DNA from 4 places in the Rhodococcus sp. IEGM 1354 genome. Region 2 is predicted to be linked to each of the others. Evidence: predicted binding sites of a transcription regulator. Region 2 holds the regulator's gene; each other region holds the start of a gene.

Region 1 (4,240 bases), on a different contig from region 2:
GTCCTCGGTCACGCCGACCTACCTGGACTTACCGAGGTACGCCAACGCGGCCCGCAGTGCGGTGGACGTCGTGGCCTCGGGCTGCTGTGCGAGTACCGCGTCGGTGGCCTCCTCGGCCTGCTTCGCCGGAAATCCGAGACCGATCAGGGCTTCGACGATCTGATCGCGCATCGAGTTGCCGACCCCGGAACCGGGCACCACGGAACTGCCGGCGCGGCCGACAACGGCGTCGACCTTGTCGCGCAGCTCGACCACCATCCTCTCGGCCCCGCGCTTGCCGATACCGGGAACTCTGGTGAGGGCCCCGATGTCGCTGTCCGCCAATGCTGTTCGCAGGGAGTCGGGTTCGTGTACCGCAAGCGTGGCCATCGCAATTCGTGGCCCGACTCCGGAAACCGTGAGCAGCAGCTCGAACAGCTCACGTGATTCCTTGTCGGGAAACCCGTACAGCGTTTGCGAGTCCTCGCGCACGATCATGGTGGTGAGCAGAGTGGACTCGCTCCCCCGATGCAGCGTCGCCAACGTCGCCGGTGTGGCATTGACGCGATATCCGACACCGGCCGCCTCGAGTACTGCGTGATCGAGAGCGATGTCGATCACCGACCCGCGAATGGATGCGATCACCGTGCGCCCGCCTCCTTCTTGGCCAGTTTCTCGATTTTGCGCGCCACGGCGGCGCGAGCTTTGCGTTCCTCGGCCAGACGCGCGTCGTACTTGCGCTTCTGTTCGGCGGCCATCGCCTCGGCTTTGGCCATCCGGGCGATCATCGGGGCGCGCCAGCAGTGACAGATACCCAGAGCCAACGCATCTGCGGCATCAGCGGGAGTCGGCGCGGTCTGCAGCCCGAGAATGCGCATGACCATGGCGGTGACCTGTGCCTTGTCGGCCGAACCGTTGCCGGTGACGGCTGCCTTCACCTCACTGGGAGTGTGGAAGCAGACGTCGATACCACGCCGGGCCGCAGCCAGTGCGATGACGCCGCCTGCCTGCGCGGTGCCCATGGCCGTCCGTACGTTGTGCTGAGCGAAGACTCGCTCAATCGCCACCACCGACGGCTTGTGGGTATCGAGCCAGTATTCCGCTGCTTCGGATATCCGCAGCAGACGCTGCGCGAGATCCATGTCGGCGGGAGTCCGGACCACATCCACGTCGAGAGCGACGACTGTGCGACCGACGCCTCCCTCGATCAAACTGAGCCCACACCTGGTGAGACCGGGGTCGACACCCATCACCCGCACGTCACCACACCTTCCGCTTACGAACTGTTGTTCGATAGCGTAGCGGAGCGCACCGACGGATCAGGGCTACGACACCCGGTCGATCACCGTGAGCAAACGGACCGGGTCAGTCCTCGTCGTCCAGTTCGGCCATGACCTCGTCCGACAGGTCGACGTTGGACCAGACGTTCTGCACGTCGTCGCTGTCTTCGAGGGCGTCGATCAGCTTGAAGACCTTGCGCGCTCCGTCCGCGTCCACCGGGACGTTGACCGAAGCCTGGAAGCTCGCCTCCGCGGAGTCGTAGTCGATGCCCGCGTCCTGCAGTGCGGTACGCACTGCGATCAGATCGGTCGGCTCGCTGACGATCTCGAACGTGTCGCCGTTGTCGTTCACTTCCTCGGCACCGGCCTCGAGAACCGCCATCAACACGTCGTCCTCGCTCTGTCCGTTCTTCTCGAGCGTCACGACGCCTTTGCGTGAGAACAGGTAGGACACCGAACCCGGATCGGCCATGTTTCCGCCGTTACGAGTCATTGCTACTCGAACTTCGCCTGCTGCACGATTGCGGTTGTCGGTGAGGCACTCGATGAGGATGGCGACACCGTTGGGGCCGTAACCCTCGTACATGATGGTCTGCCAGTCGGCTCCGCCCGCTTCTTCGCCGGCTCCGCGCTTGCGCGCACGTTCGATGTTGTCGTTGGGAACCGACGTCTTCTTCGCCTTCTGGATGGCGTCGTAGAGCGTCGGGTTGCCCGTGGGGTCACCACCACCCGTGCGGGCCGCCACCTCGATGTTCTTGATGAGCTTGGCAAACGACTTGCCGCGTCGGGCGTCGATCACCGCCTTCTTGTGCTTGGTGGTGGCCCATTTTGAGTGGCCGCTCATGCGATAGAGCCCCTTCCTGCTCGAATTCGGTGTTGTCGACTTTACTCGCCCGTGTCATCGCTCCGCCCCAACCGGCGATTACGGGTTTCTACGCGCTGCGCACCATGTCCACGAAGAGTCGGTGCACTCGATCGTCTCCGGTGACCTCGGGATGGAAGCTGGTGGCCAGCACTCGGTTCTGGCGCACGGCCACCACACGGCCCGCAGCAGGCCCGTTCGGGACGGTGGCGAGTACTTCGACGTCCGCACCGACACGCTCGACCCAGGGCGCGCGAATGAACACTGCGCGCATCGGTCCGCCCTCGATGTCGGCGAATTCGAGATCGGTCTCGAACGAGTCGACCTGTCGGCCGAAAGCGTTGCGGCGCACGGTGATATCGAGACCGTCGAGGTGTTCCGCGTCGGGCCTGGTGTCGAGAATGTCCGACGCCAGCAGAATCATCCCCGCGCACGATCCGTACGCGGGCATGCCGTCGGCCAGACGAGCCCGCAGCGGCCCGAGCAGATCGAAGACACCGAGCAGAGTGCTCATCGTCGTGGATTCGCCGCCGGGAATGATCAACCCGTCGATTCGGGCGAGTTCGTCCGGCCGCCGCACGGTGATTCCATGCCCACCGCTCGACTCCAGTGCGGCCAAGTGCTCGCGGACATCGCCCTGCAGTGCGAGTACGCCGATCGTCGGCGGCGTCACTTCAATCCGAAAGGATCGACGTGCGGTTTCGAGGTGTCGCGCTCGAAGCGCATCAGTCCCTCTTGGACGACGGCGGCGACCATACGCCCGGAGATGTCGAAGATTCGCCCCTGGGCCAGTGCTCGTCCGAAATCAGCGGACGGCGACGTCTGGTCGTAGAGCAGCCATTCGTCCGCTCGGAACGGCCTGAGGAACCACAGCGCGTGATCGAGGGAGGCCGTCTGCGTGACGGCGTCCGGATGCGGCACCTTGGCCGATCCGATGAGCGTCATGTCGCTCATGTAGGCGAGCGCGCAGACGTGGAACACCTGATCGTCGGGCAGCGTGTCACGGTACCTGAACCAGACCCGTTGCTGCGCAGCGAAACTGGGATGCTTGACGGTCTGATCGTCGGGAATGAGACGGATGTCCCATTCGGACCACTCCTTGTAGTAGGAGGTGTCGTACTCCGCCAGGGTGGTGGGGTCGGGCAACGATTCCGGTCCGACTACCTCGGGCATGAGGTCCTGATGGGAGATCCCGTCGTCGTCGCCGTGGAACGAGGCGGACATCGTGAAGATGGCCTTGCCGTGCTGAATTCCGGTTACTCGACGGGTGCAGAACGACCGGCCGTCCCGAATGCGATCGACCATGAACACGGCCGGCTCGTTCGGGTTACCCGGCCGAAGAAAGTAGCCGTGCAGCGAATGCACGCGGAACTCGGGTGCCACGGTGCGCACGGCCGCGACGAGCGCCTGGCCGGCAACCTGGCCGCCGAAAGTACGCGGCAGCCGGCTCGGGAACGTGCGTCCCCGATAGATGTCGTTCTCGATTCGTTCCAATTCGAGAATGTCCTCGATGCTGGCCATGGCTGTGTCCACCTTTCTGTGACAACGGCTCAGGCTAACAATGAGTGGACCAGGCAAGATGGTCGGTGTGGGTCAACCGATACCGATATTTCCCGATCTTCTGACCAGGTCGATCGTCGATGCGTGCCCCGTCGGGTCGCGAACGATCGTTGTCGTCGACGGTGCCGACGCCGCGAAGCCGGTCGACTTCGCCTCTCGCACAGCCGAACACGCCCGCGCGCAGGGCCGCCCTGCCGACGTCGTCGACCTGCACGATTACGTCCGGCCCGCGTCCATTCGATTCGAGTATTCGCGAACGGACGAATTGAGCTACCGCACTGTGTGGTTCGACTACGATGCCGTGATCCGCGAGGTCATCGTGCCGCTGCGTGCCGGTGGCCGAGGTCACTATCTGCCGCGTCTGTGGGATGAGGCAACCGATCGATCCGCCCGCGCTCGTACCGTCGAGGCCGCGCCGAATCACATAGTCCTGATTGCCGGTCCGATGCTGCTGGGCCGAGGACTGGACGTCGATCTTCGAGTGCAGTTGCGGTTGTCCGAGGGTGCGCTGCGTCGGAGGACCGACACGGCCGACCAATGGACCTGCACGGCACTGCTC
Region 2 (4,240 bases):
GGCGAGCTCGAACATCGCGCTCGGCGGCGGGACATCGTCGTCGACGACGACGCACTGTTCGATTTCTACGACGCCCGCATCGCCCCGGAAGCCGTGTCTGCGCGACACTTCGACACCTGGTGGAAGAAGGCCCGCCGGCAAGATCCGTCCCTGCTCGACTTCACTACGGACACCGTCGTCAACTCGGACGCCGCGTCGGTACTGACAGGTGCATACCCGGACGCGTGGCGACAGGGTGAGATCCAATTTCCGCTGACGTATCAATTCGAGCCCGGCACCGCCGCTGACGGCGTCACCGCGCGGATTCCCATCGCACTGCTCGCTCAGGTACAGCCGGTCGGCTTCGACTGGCTGGTGCCTGGGATGCGCGCCGAGCTCGTCACGGCCTTGATCAAGACTCTACCGAAGGCATTGCGACGCAATGTGGTTCCGGCTCCGGACTTCGCTGCGGCAGCGTTGGCAGTGATGAGACCGCGGGCCGAAACACTCGTGACGGCTCTGGCCCGAGAACTCTCACGGGCCGCACAGTGCCACATCACCGCGAAGGACTTCGACACTGCGGCGCTACCCGATCACCTGCGAATGACGTTCGCCGCGGTCGACCCGTCCGGGACCGTGCTCGGCAGCAACAAGGATCTGACTGCGTTGCGCGCCGGTCTTGCCGGTGAGGTCGGCCGTCAGGTCGCACGTGCGGTCGGTGACGCAGAGCGCGCCCCGACGCTGGCGTGGACCTCGGGCACGTTGGGCCGCTTGGAACCCACGGTCACCCGAGACGTGGGCGGACAGAAGGTCACCGGGTACCCGGCGTTGGTGCCCGAGGGTTCGGGCGTGGCGGTGCGAGTGCTCAGTACCCCCGCCCAGCAACGAGCAGCCATGCGCGCGGGCACCCGGACTCTGCTGCTCGCCACGGCACCGAAGGGAACGAAGGCGCTGTTGGCCGGGCTGCCGACCGCCGAACGTCTTGCGCTCGGCCAGAACCCGTACGGCGGCGTCGATGCGCTGCTCGAGGAATGCCGTGCGCTCGCTGTGGAAGAAGCGATGGACGCGCACGGCGGACCGGTTCGCGATCCGGCCGAGTTCGACAAGCTCCGGGCACTGGTGGACGCAGAGGTTTCGCGGCGTACAGCTGCTGTTCTCGCTCTGGTTCGACCGGTCCTGACGGCCGCGTTGGCTCTGTCGGCCCAGTTGCAGAGCGCATCGGGTGAGCCGGCCGACGATGTCCGAGAACAGCTCGACGGCTTGATCTTTCGCGGTTTCGTCACCGAATTCGGTTCTCGACGGTTGGCCGATCTGCCACGCTATCTCGCTGCGGCGACGAAGCGACTGTCCACGCTGCCGAGCAGCGCGGGCCGCGACGCTGCGGCGATGGACGTTCTCGACCGGGTGTACGGCTCGTACGGGCGGCTGTTGGATTCGCTTCCGGAGAGCAGGAAGAGCAGCCCGGGTGTGCAGGAGCTGTTCTGGATGATCGAGGAGCTGCGGGTGGGGCTGTTCGCGCAGGGAATTCGTACCGCGTATCCGGTATCGGAGAAGCGCATCGAGAAGGCGATCGCCGATCAGTCTCGCTGATCGGCCCGCGGTTCACTCGACGTCGGCGGACTCTCGATGTTTGCGGAGTTCGTGAATTTCCTTCTCGAAGTCCTCGGCCGAACTGAACGAGCGGTAGACCGACGCGAAACGAAGGTAGGCCACTTCGTCGAGATCGCGTAGCGGTCCGAGAATGGCCAGGCCCACTTCGTTGCTGGGAATCTCGGCCGAACCGGCCGCGCGAATATTGTCTTCGACTTGCTGAGCCAGCAGGTTCAGCGCGTCGTTGTCGACGTCTCTGCCCTGGCAGGCGCGACGAACTCCTTTGACGACCTTCTCCCGACTGAACGGCTCGGTCACACCACTGCGTTTCACGACGGCGAGCACGGCAGCCTCCACGGTGGTGAAGCGTCGACCGCACTCGGGGCAGGACCGGCGTCGCCGTATTGCCTGACCCTCGTCCATCTCACGCGAATCCACCACGCGTGAGTCGGGGTGCCTGCAGAACGGGCAATGCATGAGGGAGCCTCCGTCGTAGCCGATACTCCGACGACGAACGTGCGCGTCGGGGCAGTCTTCGAGGATACTCAGCCACGCTGGGCACCATGGTGCCGGTGGTCATCTGCTGGGTGCGTACTCGACGAGCGCTCCGTCGTGAACCATGACCGCGCCGGCGGGCTGAGTGGCCGCGTCGGGTGTGGTCGCGCTCAGATTCGCGATGCCGATCAGACCGCCGGCCACGACGACCACAGCCAACATCCACAGAACGAGAGAGCGTGGGCGCACGGTCTGGCTCGCGAAATGGGCCGAGGTGTCGTCGAAGTCTCGATCCGCCATCTCGCGATCGGTGACGTCGGTCCAGGACTCGTCCACCACAGGCAAGCACGGGCCGTTCTGCGTCCGACGCGCGTGGTTCTGCAGCACGGGCCGCGAGCGCCGACGACGCTCGACGACACCGGATCGCGAACGCAAACCGGCAGTGGTGGGACGATCGGTGGTGATGGTCATCGGAACCTCGTCTTCGCTCGTTGGATCGATTGTTCGATCAGGCGTTCGATGGACGCTTGTTCGAAGTTCTATCACGCGCCTCCGACAAAGTCTGTAGAAAACGCGACACGAGTCGAACAGATGTTTGATTCAACAGCTGATACACGCTAGATTCGTGTCAGAAACCACACGCCACACGAGTCGACAACATCAACTCCAGTCCGCGTGGATCGATACCGCGTAGACCGAATCCAGCCGCATCAGCAGGAGGCCGACAGCATGAAGGACGAGACCTCGACGAGGTCCATCACCGGTTCCAGTACGACGGGTTCCACGAAAGCTGGTTCCACGCGAGCCGGATCCTCGACGGTCGGCAAGGCCGCGGCCGGAAAGCCGGCCGCCGAGCCTACCCCGAAGGCCATGGAGGTGGGCACCGACATCAGCGCGGGGCTCACCGAGCGCCAGCGGAAGGTGTTGGAGGTCATCCGGGCATCGGTCACCGAGCGCGGATACCCACCCAGCATTCGAGAGATCGGCGATGCCGTGGGCCTGACGTCGACGTCGTCCGTCGCCCATCAGTTGCGCACCCTGGAGCGGAAGGGATTTCTGCGGCGCGACGCCAACCGCCCCCGCGCGGTCGACGTTCGCGGACTCGACGAGGTGCAGGCCGATCAAGCTGCCGCCGCGGTCGACGGCTCGTCCGAGGATCAGGACCGGTTGCCGACTCCCACGTTCGTTCCCGTTCTGGGGCGGATCGCCGCGGGTGGTCCGATTCTGGCCGAGGAAGCCGTCGAGGACGTGTTCCCACTCCCCCGCGAGTTGGTCGGTCAGGGATCGTTGTTCTTGCTCAAGGTCGTCGGCGAGTCCATGATCGACGCGGCGATCTGCGACGGCGACTGGGTCGTCGTGCGTCAACAGTCCGTGGCCGACAACGGCGACATCGTCGCGGCGATGATCGAGGGTGAGGCCACGGTCAAGACGTTCAAGCGTTCCAAGGGTGAGGTGTGGCTCATGCCGCACAACCCACTGTTCGAGCCGATCCCGGGCAACAATGCTGCCATTCTCGGCAAGGTCGTCACCGTGATGCGCAAGCTCTGAACTCTGTTCGGACACAACGAAGAAGGGCCGCAGCACAGATGCTGCGGCCCTTCTCGTCGGTCCTGAACGATCGGCAGAATCAGAGATTCAGTCCGCGACCGATGATCTCCTTCATGATCTCCGTGGTGCCGCCGTAGATGGTCTGTACCCGAGAATCCATGTACGCCTTGGCGATCGGGTACTCCTTCATGTAGCCGTACCCACCGTGCAGCTGAAGGCATCGGTCGATGAGCTTGACCTGGTTCTCGGTGGTCCACCACTTGGCCATGGCAGCTTCCTGCACGGTCAACTTGCCGTCGTTGAGCAGTTCGATGAATTTGTCGACCATGATGCGGGTGGCGGTGGTTTCGGTAGCGAGTTCCGCCAACACGAATCGCGTGTTCTGGAACTTTCCGATCGACTTACCGAATGCCTTGCGGTCACGGCAGTACTGAATGGTCATCTCCAGTGCCGATTCCATGGCTGCAGCGGCAACGACGGCAATCGAGAGCCGCTCCTGGGGCAAGTTCTGCATCAGGTAGATGAAGCCCATGCCTTCTTCGCCGAGCAGGTTGGCGGCGGGAACCCGAACGTCGGTGAAGCTGAGCTCAGCGGTGTCCTGGGCCTTCATGCCGATCTTGTCGAGGTT
Region 3 (4,240 bases), on a different contig from region 2:
TGTCGTTCGGAGACTTGCACTTCTCGCAGGGTGACGGCGAGATCACCTTCTGTGGTGCCATCGAAATGGGCGGTTTCATGGACCTGCACGTCGACCTGATCAAGGGCGGCATGGAAACGTACGGGGTGAGCGAAAACGCGATCTTCATGCCAGGCAACACCGCACCGCAGTACTCGGAATGGATTGCCTTCTCAGGTATTTCGGTGACCGTCGACGGTGAGCAGAAGTATCTGGACTCCGACCTGTCCTACCAAAACGCCTGCATGCACGCGATCGACTACCTCACCAAGTTCGGCTACAGCCCCGAGCAGGCGTACCTGCTGCTGGGATCGGCACCGATCGAAGGACGCCTGTCCGGGGTGGTCGACATCCCCAACTCCTGTGCCACCGTGTACATCCCCACCGCAATCTTCGACTTCCCGATAGCGCCGTCCCCCAGCGGACCGTTCCAAATCGACCCGGGAATGGGAGCACCTCGGGCGCAGTTCTGACGTAGCGTCGGTTACCGAGATTTGTTGGCGGGGGCTAATCGGTCTCGTCGTAGGCTGCAGTGATGATCTGGTCGACGCGGACTTGCCTCGACTCGATGTCGGTGAGCGTCACAAGGTCCGCGACGGCATCCGTAGTGCCTCCGAAATACGCAGCGGGGAAATCGAAGTGCTGAACCATGCACCACGCGTGGTCGGCGGGCCACCACAGATTCGGAGACAATCCTCCGAGGGTGTCCGTTGCGCGTTCGATCGGACCCCTCAACAGGAAATAGTTGTAGCCGGCGATTACTGCGGTCGGTGCCATCACGCGCATGTCGTCGAGTGCCGTGTTGCCTTCCCAGATAGCGAAGAAGCAATCGTCCGGTGTGTTCGTGCTACGAGCGAGTACCTCGATGATCGATGTCAGCTGAACGTGCAAGGCTGCAACGGGTTTCGCCGGCGTCGTACGGTGTGGCGTGCCGTTGCGCGCGGGATACGGAATGCGGGCATAGGCGTCGAACACAGTGGGGACCAGCGAGCCCACCGTGGTGTTGGCGACGACCTGCAGACTGTCGTTTACCCAGTCTGCTTCCGAGACATCCTGCTGCAGATCAGTATTCGACCATTCTGCGCCGTCGGTGTTCAATGGCTGTACCAGGGTTGTGGGCTGGCAGGGTCGTCGATGACCGTGTCGACTCGACGGTCGGCGAGAACGTCCTTTATCGCGGACGAGCTGGCACCGATGGTGGCGAAGTGTGGGTCGACGTCGTTGGCGATGCACCAGGCGCGGTCGGCGGGCCAGACGAACGAGGGAATCGGCAGACCATCGGGACCCGGGGGATTGAGCGCCTGCTCCCAGTTCAGCAGGTCCAGCGCAGGTCCTCGGAACAGGAACGCTTCCCGCTCGGGAAGGTTGATTCGCGCGGCCCCGTGAGCCTCGAGACCACCCCACCCCTCCCACACGCAAAAGTGGCAGTCCGCTGGTGTCGTCGTGTGTTTGGCCAGCGTCGCAACGACGAACGCCAATTGGTCTGTCTCCGAACGCTCGTCGTATGGAACGTCGGCATCGCCCTCACGCAGATCCGCGTTCGTCGGATCCGGGATGAACCGGAGACGCGCGTAGCTCTCGTACCCCAGTGGGCCTCTGGTGGCGAGGTCCCACCAATCTCGATCAGCGTGGACGAGCCAGTCGGCGGCAGTGGGATCGCTGGATGGTCGCACGGTCATGGTGTGCCCTTCCTGAGTCGATACCGGGCTTGCGCTAGTGCGACGTTACCGATCCATGAGGTGGACCGGACTACCGGAGCTGGCCTATGAAGTGGTGCCAGTCGTCACCGCGGTCTGAGGCGACAAAGTCGGATAGGAACGTGTGTTCGAATAGTTGTCGGTGGGTCGCGGTAGATTCTGTCCATGCTTTCGGGGGACGGCGGATCAGGGGTGGACGGCATCGAAACGGTGCCGCCTGCCCCTGAGGTGTCCGACCCCGAACTGTCGGCACTGGTCCATGCGGCGGAGTCGGCGGTCGCCCAGTTGGCCGAACGAGCGTCGGTGTCGTGGACGAATGCCGACCGACGGGCGGTGATCCAACGCATGGAAGCTCTGTCGCGGTCTGTGACTGCGTACTCGCACACCTGGCTCAACGAGCTGATCTCGCAACACGGGCTCGATGTGTATCCGGGATCGGTGCCGTGCTCGGTAGCGTGGATGCTGCGAATCACCCCACGCGCTGCCGGGGCGCGAGTACGTCTGGCGGCCGAATTGGGTGACCGCACCGCACTGTCCGGCGAAGTTCTGCCTCCCTTGTTGCCGCGCACCGCTGGAGCGGTGCGGGCGGGATTGCTCGATGCCCAGCATGTGCAGATGATCCGTGAGTTCTTCCGGCACCTGCCGTCGAGTGTCGATCCGCAGACGCGGGACCTCGCCGAACAGCAATTGGTGGGTCTCGCCTCGACGAGGCGGCCCGACGACTTCGCACCACTGGTGGCGCACCTGGACTCGATCCTCGACCCCGACGGCGACTTCGACGAAGACGAAGACAAGAACGCGAAGCCGAGGCCGCGGAAACGGCGCGATGCGTTCTTCTACCTCGGCGAGCAGGGTGCCGACGGAATGTCGGAAGGAAAGTTCTGCGTCGACTCCGAGTTGCGGGCCTACCTCGAAGCCCTGTTCTCCAAGCAGCGAAGCCGGGAGTGAACAATCCTGCCGACCCGACATCGATCGTCCACGAGGATGAACGTGACTACGACAAAGACGAGGCCGGCGGTGATGGCAACGGCGGGAGCGGCAGCGCTACTACGCCGCCGCCCGAGCCCTTTCCGGGCCATGCCGGGTCCAGTGATGCGGGCTTGTGGGATGAGACGAACTACGACTGCGGTGACGGTGTCGACTGCGACGATGACGACTGCGACGGTGTCGACTGTGGTTGCGGCACAGGGCCCGACGGCGCAGCGGCACCCAAGGACGCAGCCGCACCCAAGGACGCAGCGGCACCCAAGGACGCAGCTGCTTCCGACGGCGCTGCAGACTCAGACGAAGCAGCAGATATACGTGATGCTGCCGCCGCGTGGGATCTGCGCACCCAGAACGAACGCCGTCATGATGCCCTGAAGATGGCGCTCCGGCACACCCTTGCTTCCGGGACGCTCGGCACCCACCGCGGACTGCCCGTCACCGCCATCGTCACCATGACCCTCAAAGACCTCGAATCAGGCTGCGGTTACGCCATGACCGCCACCGGATCCCGCGTCTCGATCCGCGACGCCATCCGCATGTCCTCCCACGCCCACCACTACCTGACCATCTTCGACGACAACGGCAGAGCCCTGTACCTCGGTCGATCCAAACGCATCGCCTCCGCCGACCAACGCATCGTCCTCATCGCCCGCGACCGCGGCTGCAGCTTCCCCTCCTGCACCCGCCCCGCGACCTGGTGCCAAGCCCACCACCTCGACGACTGGGTCGAGGGCGGACCCACCGACATCGACTCCCTCACCTTCGGATGCGACATGCACCACGCACTCGTCGGCACCGGCCCCGGAAAGTGGGCAACCACCAAAACCACAGCAGGACATCGCTATCCGGGCCGAACCCTGTGGCATCCACCAACAGGGATGGACCCCATACGCCGCGGGCTGATCAACCACGCACACCACCCCGAGGAAGTGCTGTACCCACCCGACCAACACGACTACACAGGCGACAACGGCGACGAGGAACCTCGACAACCCGCGTGACGACCTACACAAGCGTCAGGGCACAGCTCTGCCTGTCGTCGGTACATGGCAGCCGCCATACCGGTCGTGCGCGAAAAATAGAAGGCTCCCGAGTCGGGACCTGCGTGCGGTGGGTCGATGATGGTTCTCGGGAGCAGGACTGCGGAGTTGTCGCCGCCGGTCTTCTTCGTATGGAAGGCACTGATGCGCCCAGATGTGCATCCGAAGAACCAAGGGTTCGCCTGGCCGGTCATGTTCGAGGGTGCCGCTCTGCCGCGGATCGTCGAGAGCAGCGAGTTCGACCGCGTGGTGTGGAGCTCGCCGTGGCCGAGTGTCCCCGACGTCCTGTTGCAGTTCGACCTGACTCCAGAAACTCGTCTGCGCTGGACACTGTTGGCCCACGCGCCCGCGCCCGACCCGCAGACCGTCGAATGGCTCCGCGACCAAGTGAGCCATCTGGTGAACATCGACCTACGCAATGCGACTGGACACTGAACCCTCAGCTGTTGCCGCCGTTCACCCCGTACGGATAGCGCTTCCCGATTGCGAACCACAGGA
Region 4 (4,240 bases), on a different contig from region 2:
ATTCGACATGTCCGAACCCAAGCTCAAACGCGCGGGCCTGGATTACCACGACCTCGCGTCGGTCACCGTGCACCAGGACCTGCAGTCGGCGTGGTCCGCACTGGCCCCGGAACGGGTCTTCGCCTTCACCGCGCACGCAACACGCTCCTACGCCGACGTCGCCTACCAACCCGGTGACGTCCTACTGTTCGGACCGGAACCCACCGGACTCCCCGACGACGTCCTGACCGACCCACACGTAACCGATCAACTGCGAATTCCGATGATCCCCGGACGCCGATCACTCAACCTGGCGAACGCCGCGGCAGTGACGATGTACGAGGCCTGGCGCCAACACGACTACCAGGGCAGCGTCTGAGCGGTTGCGGTCGAGTGCGCTCGACTCGGATGATCCTGTGGTGCCCGGGGCGTGACGGATCCTGCCGCCGACCACGGGCCCGCATGAGAGGCCCGTTCCGCCCGAAGGGGATGTCTGCGTCCTGGCACGTCAAATCTATTGTGAGCGTCGACAAATCGATCTGGTCAGATCGACGGTTGCGCTGTGAGACCCAACTATCGAGCTCGCGTCCGACGGCTCGCCAGCCCTCCGATAACAATTTCCTTTCGTTCGGCGGTCGCCCGGGCATGCCGACTCGGAGCATCGCCACCCGCTTCGGAGACCGGCACCGAGCCGACAGCCAAGCCTCAATCACGAACTGACGGAACAGAATCGACCGGACTTCGTACGTAGAACCTGGACAGTACAAAGGCGGTACGAACCGGCTCGACCGATGCCGCAGGGGTCCGAGAAACCGGACTTCTACGACGATTCATCTCCCGATGCCATCGGCACCGTTACACAATCTGTACCGGCTTGCTGTCACGGACCCCCGGAGCGGGGTACCGTGTGCCGCACCGACCCGTTTCGCTCGTGAAGGAGCTTTCTGTTGTTCTCTGTTTCCCTGCCCCGTACGGTTTCTTCCAACTCCTCCTCCGCGCGAACGTCCAGTCGGTTCGGTAGTCGAATCGCCCGCACCGCAGCTATTTTCGCCATCGGATCGGGCCTGACGGCGGCCGCCTTCGCCGGCACCGCCACCGCGTCGGCGGCACCGGTCACGTGCGTGTCGCCGCCCTCGGCCAACGACATCCAGGTGAGCGACACCGCGAGCTGCGGAGCCACCTCGGAGGGACCCGGAAGCGCAACCGCCGGTGCCGCTGACAGCGGCACCGCCGTCAGTGTCAACGACGGGCCGGGCGCAACCAACACCTACGCCAACGGGTACGGTGTCGCGCTCGGAGCAAGCAAGAACGCGGGCACGGCATACGCGCTAGCACTCGGCGGCGGAATCGCGCACTCGTGGGCAGATGCCGGCCAGACGACCCTCGCGGTCGCAGGATGGGGATCCGGTGCAACATCCGAGGCACGCGGCGTCGACTGCGTCGGGCCGCTGTCGTTGGCACTGAACCTCACCAGCGGCCAGTTCTGCGTTCTCGGTAGCTGATCCCTCATCCGATCGATCGGAGCCGACTACCCCGACACGGACCCGTCGAGGTAGTCGGCTCCACCGACGTAGACAGTCCGGCCGGACTTCTCGATGGGTCCGATTGCAGCCTCCGCCACAGCCGCCGCGAACTCCGCAATGGTCGGGAGCGCACCCTGCGCGGTTCGCGCAGCGACTGAGTCCGGGTTACGGCGTTCGAGCAGGGTGACCACGATCGTGCCCTCGATCATGCCCCCGGACACCACGACCGATTCGATTCCCCGAGAATCTAATTCAGGAATCATCCCACGCAGGGCATCCTCCCCCGCTCGCTTGCTAGCAGCAACGGGTTCGTATTCGACGGGGACCGGCTTCGTGCCGTGAAAATGCGCCTGGTGACTGGTGAGGAAAACGATCCGCGAGCCCGGCTTCATACGGTCGATACTCGCGCGAGCCAGCGCCACCTGCGCGTCGCGATTGATACTCATCGCGCAGTCGGGTTCTGCACCGTACTCCAGGCCACCCGAGGCATTGAGAACCAGAACATCGATTGCGCCGAACTCGGCAACGACTACGTTCAGCATGGCGTCGATTGCGCGCACCACAGCATCAGCCCGACGTATTAGGCAGTGTCAGCAAGTGCCCGCGAGGCACCTTTCCATTCTTGTCGGTGGGTCGAGATACTCTTTCTTCAGTTCGAACGCATGTTCTGAACTGGGGGTTACCGGGGGGGGTGAAAAATGGCTGCACCAGTGGTGTCGTTGGATGCGTTGACCACTGCCGCGCGAGAAGAGAATCGGCATGCGGCCCGAAAGATCTCTGCCTGCTACGACTTCCACCTCACCTGCATCGCCCAGGATGCGAAGCATCGACACTACAGCCGGTACGGACGCACCGAGATGGCGGTCGCGTTGGGATGCTCGGCGACGGTCGCCGAGGCCTACATCTCTGTCGGGGTCGCCCTGCACACCCGCATGCCGAAGCTACGGTCTGCGTTCGAGGCCGGTGATATCGACCTTCCGCGAGTGAGGGTGGCGTGCCGGATTCTCGACAACCTCTCGGACGACATCGTGCGGTCGGTCGAGGACGAGATCGTCGAAGCCGCGCGCCGACTCTCGCCGGGGCCGTTGGAGAAGGAGATCTGGGACATTCTGCTGCGGGTCGCGCCGGAGGAAGCAGCGGCGTTGCGGGAGTTCGCGAGGAAGTTCCGCAGTGTCTCGTATGCCCCGGCTGGGGAGTTGGCGCGGATCCGAGCAGTATTGACCGCCCCCGAAGCCGCCGCCGCATGGCAGCTCCTGGAGGAGATGGCCGACACGGTGTGTGTGAAGGATCCGCGCGGTAAGCAGGAACGACTGTGTGATGCGTTCATGGCGCGGATGCACGGAGAACCACGGCTGATTTGCCTGTGCCCACGGTCGGACTGCCCGAAGAAAGATGCAGAGCTGCCGGATCGTCGGGTGCCGTTGACGATGATCACCGTCGACATCGCCACCCTCATCGGACTGCTCGCAAATCCGGCGTACCTGGCCGGGCACGGTTCCATCGACCCCGACCTCGCGCGGGAACTAGCCCGAAACAGTCAGTGGCAGATTCTGCTCACCGAAGCGGTCACCCTCGCCGAGACACTTGGGCTGGCAGTGCAGAACCCGGAAACCGGGGAATGGGAACAACGCTCCGCTGAATCGACAGACACCACAGACACCACAGCCCAGCCGAACACGACAGAACCCGAGCCGGCACAGCCGAACTCGGCGGCATCGAACGTAGCCGAATCGAATACGCCTCCAGCGCATGCGGATACACGCACCGACACAGGCACCAGCACCGCAACACGCTCAGCAGCGCCGACGGACAACGCAACGGAGAAGTCAGCGCCAGCGGACACGGCAGCACCGACAACTCACACCGACAGCGCGACCAAGAATGCAACCGACAATGCAGAACGCGTGGACGGTGCAGAGTGGGTGGACGGTGCGGAGTGGGTAGACGGTGCCAATAGCGATCCTGGGGGTAGCTCGCGGTCGGGTGCCGACACAGTGACCCGATCGCACACCCCGCCAACAAGCAACGGCACCGCAACCGGTACCGGCACCGCAACGTCGCGCGCGGCGAGCACCCCACCACCACTACCGTCAATACCATCACCGCCGCCACCGGACCCAGGACCGCATCGCGACGCAGGGCCGGGTCCGTATTCGCGTTCGGGTTCGGCTGCTGCACAGACCGATTCGACGACCGCCGCGACACCACCTGAGCCGACCGTTGATGACGACACCCGGCAACGGCGTCGGAATGCCCTTGCCTCCGCAGCGGCACTGTTCTGTACCCACACCCCAATCGGCCGGGGCACACGGCACAGCTCTGCCCTCGACCTACCCTCGATGATCCGGTCGAACCGCCGCATGATCCACACACCGGCAGGCATCTACCTCGGCAACGCATCCCTCGCCGCAGCCCTCGAAGCCGCCATCGCCGCCGACCCCACCCTCGCAAAATCCGTCCGACGCGACCCCCTCACCGACCGAGCCCTGATCTACAGACCCGACGCCCTCACCACCGCCGCCATACGACTCCGCGACCGGCACTGCCGCTTCCCCGGCTGCCACCGACCCGCTGCACGCTGCCAACTCGACCACGTGATCCCGTTCGACCACGCCAACCCACTCGGCGGCGGCTGGACCACCATCAACAACCTCCAATGCCTCTGCGAATACCACCACAGCGTCAAAACCGCAGGCTACTGGAAAGCAGTAATGCTCCCCGGCGGCGCGATCCTGTGG

The links. Region 2 encodes LexA, which represses DNA repair genes until DNA is damaged. Its sites were predicted from a motif close to CGAACANNTGTTCG; they were not measured.
Region 1: a site for LexA is predicted at 1,259-1,272, ahead of ruvC (crossover junction endodeoxyribonuclease RuvC). Genes of this name have one in related genera too.
Region 3: a site for LexA is predicted at 1,833-1,846, ahead of QM588_RS25765 (DUF222 domain-containing protein). Genes of this name have one in related genera too.
Region 4: a site for LexA is predicted at 2,158-2,171, ahead of QM588_RS16785 (DUF222 domain-containing protein). Genes of this name have one in related genera too.

What each region holds. Positions count from the first base shown of each region.
Region 1 covers NZ_JASHKT010000004.1:456,265-460,504, forward strand. Annotated here, with positions in the region: gene ruvA (Holliday junction branch migration protein RuvA) at 19-624, opposite strand; gene ruvC (crossover junction endodeoxyribonuclease RuvC) at 621-1,238, opposite strand; gene QM588_RS11700 (YebC/PmpR family DNA-binding transcriptional regulator) at 1,345-2,103, opposite strand; gene pdxT (pyridoxal 5'-phosphate synthase glutaminase subunit PdxT) at 2,192-2,794, opposite strand; gene QM588_RS11710 (acyl-CoA thioesterase) at 2,791-3,642, opposite strand; gene QM588_RS11715 (hypothetical protein) at 3,683-4,240, shown strand, end outside.
Region 2 covers NZ_JASHKT010000005.1:13,792-18,031, forward strand. Annotated here, with positions in the region: gene hrpA (ATP-dependent RNA helicase HrpA) at 1-1,569, shown strand, start outside; gene nrdR (transcriptional regulator NrdR) at 1,582-2,046, opposite strand; gene QM588_RS12170 (hypothetical protein) at 2,146-2,535, opposite strand; gene lexA (transcriptional repressor LexA) at 2,935-3,612, shown strand; gene QM588_RS12180 (acyl-CoA dehydrogenase family protein) at 3,692-4,240, opposite strand, start outside.
Region 3 covers NZ_JASHKT010000001.1:54,824-59,063, reverse strand. Annotated here, with positions in the region: gene fmdA (formamidase) at 1-491, shown strand, start outside; gene QM588_RS00335 (hypothetical protein) at 526-1,116, opposite strand; gene QM588_RS00330 (hypothetical protein) at 1,113-1,697, opposite strand; gene QM588_RS25765 (DUF222 domain-containing protein) at 1,881-2,663, shown strand; gene QM588_RS25760 (HNH endonuclease signature motif containing protein) at 2,660-3,703, shown strand; gene QM588_RS00315 (hypothetical protein) at 3,821-4,177, shown strand; gene QM588_RS00310 (PLD nuclease N-terminal domain-containing protein) at 4,182-4,240, opposite strand, start outside.
Region 4 covers NZ_JASHKT010000007.1:80,223-84,462, forward strand. Annotated here, with positions in the region: gene QM588_RS16770 (tRNA (cytidine(34)-2'-O)-methyltransferase) at 1-358, shown strand, start outside; gene QM588_RS16775 (DUF6764 family protein) at 927-1,481, shown strand; gene QM588_RS16780 (SDR family oxidoreductase) at 1,508-2,044, opposite strand; gene QM588_RS16785 (DUF222 domain-containing protein) at 2,201-4,240, shown strand, end outside.